Linked DNA regions of Fibrella aestuarina BUZ 2. The protein of the gene in region 2 binds, or shares a complex with, the protein of the main gene of each other region. Links are inferred from orthologs where the notes say so. Each region holds a gene or a part of one and is shown on either strand. Other genes may lie near its edges. The genes, in order: FAES_RS10570 and accD.

What was found.
Region 1: the proteins of accD (region 2) and FAES_RS10570 are in contact, whole or in part, in a solved structure (PDB 8UXZ), measured with the Escherichia coli proteins. The link is inferred for Fibrella aestuarina BUZ 2 from one-to-one orthologs.

What each region holds. Positions count from the first base shown.
Region 1 is NC_020054.1:2,588,757-2,591,962, reverse strand. The notes cover bases 154-3,033. They hold FAES_RS10570 (acetyl-CoA carboxylase carboxyltransferase subunit alpha), read right to left. Parts: upstream 2,131-3,033; coding sequence 1,177-2,130; downstream 154-1,176. Other genes in these bases: FAES_RS10565 (MBL fold metallo-hydrolase RNA specificity domain-containing protein), read right to left, coding at 2,223-3,033; FAES_RS10575 (carbonic anhydrase), read left to right, coding at 320-1,072; FAES_RS10580 (YfiT family bacillithiol transferase), read left to right, coding at 154-218. Also shown: more of FAES_RS10580, read left to right, coding at 1-153; more of FAES_RS10565, read right to left, coding at 3,034-3,206. UniProt on the Escherichia coli protein: Component of the acetyl coenzyme A carboxylase (ACC) complex. First, biotin carboxylase catalyzes the carboxylation of biotin on its carrier protein (BCCP) and then the CO(2) group is transferred by the carboxyltransferase to acetyl-CoA to form malonyl-CoA.
Region 2 is NC_020054.1:1,134,842-1,137,937, forward strand. Bases 188-2,957 are described here. They hold accD (acetyl-CoA carboxylase, carboxyltransferase subunit beta), read right to left. Parts: upstream 2,109-2,957; coding sequence 1,266-2,108; downstream 188-1,265. Other genes in these bases: FAES_RS04495 (T9SS type A sorting domain-containing protein), read left to right, coding at 188-201; FAES_RS04500 (radical SAM protein), read right to left, coding at 210-1,190; FAES_RS04510 (DNA alkylation repair protein), read right to left, coding at 2,206-2,910. In the rest of the region: more of FAES_RS04495, read left to right, coding at 1-187; cell division protein FtsZ, read right to left, coding at 2,976-3,096.

The DNA.
Region 1 (3,206 bases), 1.5 Mb from region 2 along the record:
ACGGTCACGACGCGCCGGTCGCTTACTCACTGGCGCTCCTGGAAGGCCTGCATGCGCGCCTGGCCTACCTGTTTGAACGCCTGCCCGAAACCGAGCGGCAACGGGCTTATTATCACCCGTTCCGTCAGCTCAATGTCTCGCTCGCTTCAGCGCTGGATATGGTTGCGTGGCACGGTCAACATCACCTCGCCCATATCAAGCTGGCACTAACGAGCTAGGCTGGCGGGTTTGGCCTGTTTACGGAACGGTTACTAAATCCATTGAAATAATAGGGTTGATTTCGACGTAGCTAGTATAGCGATCAACGAACTCAACTGTTATGAACCGGATTTTCCCCGCCACCGTCGGGCTGCTTTTGCTCGCGGCTATGGGCTGCTCTAAAACGGCACCCGACGACGCAACACCCGCCCCTACCGACTGGAATTACGAACAAACCAACTGGCGATCGGAAGGGGCTCCGGCCTGCGCCGGACAGGCAATGTCGCCCATCGACATCGACACGACCGAAACCCGGAAGGGGAGCCTGCCTGCGCTGACGTTTAGTTACCAGTCGATGCCCTTGCAGGTGCTCGACGACGGCCACACCATCGAGGTGCTGGGTGATGGCAAAAACGCGATTAGCTATAATGGGGTAACGTACCTGCTGAAGCAGTTTCACGTTCACCGGGGCAGCGAGCACACCCTCAACGGAAAGGCCGCTCCGATGGAGTTGCATCTGGTTAATCAGGATGAACGAACGGGCGCGATTATCGTGCTAGGCGTTTTTCTGACGAATGGCCCACAAAATGCCGTTCTGCAACAAGTGCTCGCCAACCTGCCCACGACGCAGGATCAACCCAACGTGGTGGCGGGCGTCAGCATCAACCCTGCCGATTTATTACCCCAGAATAAGGCTTATTACACCTATGCTGACTCGCCCATGTCGGCAAGCTGTACCCAGCAGCAGGACTGGTTTATTTTCAAGAACCCGGTCGCTATTTCTGCCGGACAGGAGGGTGCATTCGCCCAGAAATACCCGAAGAACAATCGGCCCATCCAAGCATTGGGCAACCGCGAGGTGCGGGAAAATTGATTCGTTTTGGGGGTTTGTATTTACTGTAAACGGTTGGCTGACGCGGAAGCAAAATCGCGCGTCAACCAACCGTTTACAGTAAATACAAACCCTACAACCTACGTTTACTCAATCACCACCCCCATCGAGCAGAATTTCTCGATGCGCTGATCGATACGCTCGTCGGCGGTCAGGGTGTTGAGTTCGGCGATGGTGTTGAGGATCGTGTCTTTAAGGATCTGTGCCATCGCCGCGTGGTCGGCGTGGGCGCCGCCCGTAGGTTCGTCGATGATGCCGTCGACCAGGCGGAACGATTGCATGTCGGCAGCGGTCAGCTTCATGGCTTCGGCCGCCTGTTCTTTGTAATTCCAGCTCCGCCAGAGGATCGTCGAGCAGTTTTCGGGGGAAATAACCGAGTACCAGGTGTTTTCGAGCATCATCACGCGGTCGCCGATGGCAATGCCCAGCGCCCCGCCCGAAGCGCCTTCGCCGATGACGATGCAGATCACCGGCACCTTCAGCATAAACATTTCCTTGAGGTTGCGGGCGATGGCCTCGCCCTGTCCCCGTTCTTCAGCTTCGAGGCCCGGAAACGCACCCGGCGTATCGATCAGCGTAACGATGGGCTTGTTGAACTTCTCGGCCATTTTCATCAGTCGCAGGGCCTTGCGGTAGCCCTCGGGGTTGGGCATGCCGAAATTCCGCTGCTGCCGTTGCTTGGTGTTGCGCCCTTTCTGCTGCCCGATGATCATGATGGTCTGGCCATCTATTTCGGCGAAACCACCCACCATCGCCGGATCGTCGCGCACGGTGCGGTCGCCGTGCAATTCGATAAACTGATCGCACATGCGCTCAATATAATCGAGCGTGTAGGGGCGGTCGGGATGGCGCGAGAGTTGCACCCGCTGCCAGCGGGTGAGGTTGTTAAACAGTTCGGCCCGCAGCTTGGCGATGCTTTCTTCCAGCGACGCAATGGCTTCCGTCACATCCACTTTGCTGGTTTCACCCAGCCGCTTCAGTTCGTCTAACCGGCCTTCCAGATCAGCCAGCGGCTTCTCAAAGTCGAGATAAGTTCTCATAGAGTGCGCGTAGGGCTTGGGGTGTAGGGCTTGGGTGTACGAATAAACCACGGACGATACCCCCCAAGCCCTACGCTCTAAGCCTTCGCTAATTAAAGTTCATAACTCTGCCCCTTGGCGGGGATTTCAACATGGGTATAACCAGCTTCGGCAAGCGTGCCCCGGAAGGCCTCCATGCTGCTGGTTTCTCCGTGCACCAAAAATACATTCTTCAACTGCTCGGGCGATTGCATCCGCACGAAGTTTAGCAGATCGTCGCGGTCGCCGTGGCCACTGAATACGTCGATGCGCTCGATGTTGGCCATCACCTGCTTCTCCTCGCCTTTGATCGTCAGCGTAGGCTGCCCATTGAGCAGTCGCCAGCCGAGCGTGCCTTCGGCGCAGTATCCGATAATCAGGATTGTGCAGTACGGGTTTTCGATGTTGGCGGCTACGTGGTATTCCACGCGCCCGCCCTGCACCATGCCCGACGACGAAATAATGATGCACGGCTCGTTGTAATCGCTGACGGCCTTACTCGCTTTGGTCGACTCCAGGAATTCGAAGTTGTCGAAGTCGAAGATTGTCTCGTTTTCTTCGTAAAACTCCCGCGCCTCCTTGCTCAACTGCCGGATGTTCTTCTGATACACCTTGGTGCTTTCCAGGCCCATGGGGCTATCCGAAAACACCTTGATGGGCTGAAAGCCGCGCTCGGTGTAGAGCCGGTTGAGCGTGTACAGAAGCGACTGGGTACGTCCCACCGAGAACGACGGGATGATAAGCCGCCCCGGGATGTCGATGCAGGTCCGTTTGATCACATCGGCGAGGGCATCTTCCGGGCTCATCTGATCGACGTGCAGGCGATTGCCGTAGGTCGATTCGCAGACGAGGTAGTCGACAGGAGGCACCGTAGCCGGATCGACCAGGAGCGGGTAGTTCTTGCGGCCAATGTCGCCCGAGAAGCAGATGCTTTTCTTCTGCCCGTTCTCGAAAACGTCGACCACAATATGGGCCGCGCCAAGCAAGTGCCCGGCCGGGATGAAGGTGACGCTGCACGAATCGGTGAGGCGGAATTTGCGGCCAAACTGAATGGGCAC
Region 2 (3,096 bases):
GAACTGACAGCGGCGTTGCCCAAACCAGCTACCCTGGAGTTACTCGATAGCCAGGGGCGCATCCACCGGTCCGTTGAGTTAAAACAAGCTGCCGAGACGCGGCGCCATGCGTTTGATGTGAGCAGTTTGCCCGCGGGCCTGTATCTGATTCGGGCGGAAAGCAATGGGCAGCAGGTAGTTAAGAAAGTAGTGAAGCCCTAATGCCGATGTTACAAACTTGGTAGCAACTGCTTCCAGGTACCCTTCATGCGGTTGTATTTGAGGGTGCTCGGCAAGGCTTTCCACCAGTATTTCGATAGCTCCACGGCAAACGAGGGCTGCATGTAGCAGTTGATGGCGCACCCTTCGCAGGCAGGCAGTCGGCCTTCAAGCGCCACCAGTTGCTGTACGGCGGCTGATCGGTATAGCTCGTGCAACTGATCGTTAATCGGGAACGTTTGCAAGCCCAGATGGTAGCAGGGGAGCACCAGTTCGTTTTGCGGCGAAATGACGATGGTGGTACTGGCCGCCCGGCAAACGGGCTTGTTGATGTGGTTACCGCCATCGCGCCGAAGCTGAACAAACCCATCGTTGAGGTACACGCTGGGCCGATTGCCCCACTGTGTCAGCGTTTGCAGCGCCGATTCGGGCAACGTACCCCCAACGCCATTGTACTCGAATACCGGATTCAGAATGAGCACCAACCCGTTCGGGCGGCAGATCTGCTCGTACATCGCCTCGATCTGACCGATGTTGTGTTCGAACACCGTGAACAGGATGTCAGGGCGCTCACCCAGCGAGTTGGCTAGCGCAATCGACTCCATCACTTTGTCGAAGCAACGTACCCCGCGGCCTTGGTCGTGTTCGGCAGCATTGGGCGAATCGAGCGAAAAATGCAGCATATCGACCAGTCCCCGCAGCCGTTCGGCCTGTTTGGGGTACAGCAATCCGTTGGTCGTGATGGTGGTAATAAAACCCTGCCGTTTGGCTTCGGCGAGCAATTCGGGCAGTTGGCGATGAAGGAGGGGTTCGCCACCCGTAAAATCGACAACCCGCACGCCCAGCCGCCGAAGGTCCCGCAGATTAGCCCGTACCTGATCGAGAGTTACGTAAGGCGAAGGCTTCTCCCAGATGTCGCAGAAGCCACACGTTGCGTTACAGCGGTACGTGACGTAATAATTGCACAAAACCGGGTGACGAACGAGGCGCATAGATAGGGACGCTAGGAGTAGGGGCTGGGGCGCAATGGTGCTAGTTGCCCCGTGCCTTACGCCCCCAGTCCTACGCTAATTCAGCATTTTCAACAAGCTGCTCAGCTTGTCTTTCAGGTCTTTACGGTCGACGATGAAATCGAGGAAGCCGTGTTCCAGTACGAATTCAGCGCTCTGAAAGCCTTTGGGTAAGTCTTTACCAATGGTTTCCCGAATGACGCGCGGCCCGGCAAAACCAATCAGTGCCCCCGGCTCGGCGATATTGAAGTCGCCCAGCATGGCGTATGACGCTGTCACACCACCCGTGGTAGGGTCGGTCAGCAGCGAAACGTAAGGGAGGCCTGCTTCTGACAGCCGCGCCAGCTTGGCCGATGTTTTCGCCATCTGCATCAGCGAGAAACCGGCTTCCATCATCCGGGCACCCCCCGACCGCGAAATCATCAGAAACGGCGTTTTGTTGGCCAGCGCGTAATCGATCGCGCGGGCAATTTTCTCGCCAACCACCGAGCCCATCGACCCGCCAATGAACCCGAAATCCATGCAGGCGACGGTGATTTCAGTGCCATTCATAGGTCCATGAGCCGTTCTGACGGCATCTTTCAGGCCCGTTTTAGCCACGGTGGCCCGAATCCGGTCGGGGTATCGTTTTGTATCGGTAAAACCCAGCGGGTCTGCCGAGATCATATTCTCATCGAGTTCGGTAAACTCATTGCCATCAAAAAGCAGTGAGAAATAGGCGTCCGAGCCTACTTTTTCGTGGTAATTGCAATGGACACACGTATACGCGTTCAGCTTATGCTCACGGGTATGCATCACCTGTTTGCAATTCGGGCACTGATACCACAACCCATCGGGGGCCTCCCGCTTCATTTCGGTCGGGGTCTGAATGCCCTTATCCTTTCGTATAAACCAAGACATGTTTGTCGAGCTAAAAGAAAGCAAAGATACGAAGGGGAAAATGAGGTTGGCTGTTTGACGGCTGATGTTTACGGATGCGCCGTCGAACAGCCAACCCTTATTTGGCCATAAATGCCCGCCGACTGACGGGGTCGTGCCGTTCGAGCGCGTAGCGCAGGGCCGTACGCGGCAATTGGCGGGCATGGTCGTGCAGGAATTCGTTGAGGGCATCAAGGTTACGTTTGCCCACTTCGCGCAGCATCCAGCCCATCGCCTTGTGAATCAGATCGTGACGGTGGGTGATCAGTTGCTCGACCAGGGCAAACGTATCGCTAAACTGCCCGTGCCGGATAAACTGCCAGGTGGTCACCAGGGCAATCCGTTGGCTCCAGAGGTGATCCTGCTGGGCCAGTTCATACAGCAAGGTCCGGTCAGCCGTGAGCAAAGGCAGCCCCAGTAGGGTGGGGCAACTGCTATCGACCAGGTCCCAGTTGTTGATGAATTGCCGGTTGGCAACGTACCTGTCGGCCAAGGCCTGCCGTAGCACCGTTCCGCCCCGTTTGGCCTGTAGATTCCAGATCAGCAGGCCCACCATGCGGCACTCGTGGTATGGGTCCTGAACGAGTTGCTCAGTATCGGCAATGGCCAGGTTGCGAAACTGCCGGGCCAAGGCGTGTTGTTGCGGCATCGACAGACCCAGAAACACATCGCCCTCCCCGTATTGGCCGGCCTGTGTTTTGAAATAACGAGCTGCGAAAGCGGCGCGCTCAGGTTGTTCCTGCGCCAGTATAGTTTGCCGAACGGTCTGGTAGTCTGGGGTCATGGGGTACCAACGAAAAGGCACGAGCCGAAGCCCGTGCCAATAAAGACAAATCAAGTGGGTGTTGCCTAATCGAACAGGCGTGAGCGAATCAGCTCGTGGTCGGGCAACAGTGGAATTTCGTACAGCATTACCCGGTGACGGCTAAAAGCCGGAGCTTCCAACTCGCGCTCGCTGAAGCGGTTTTGC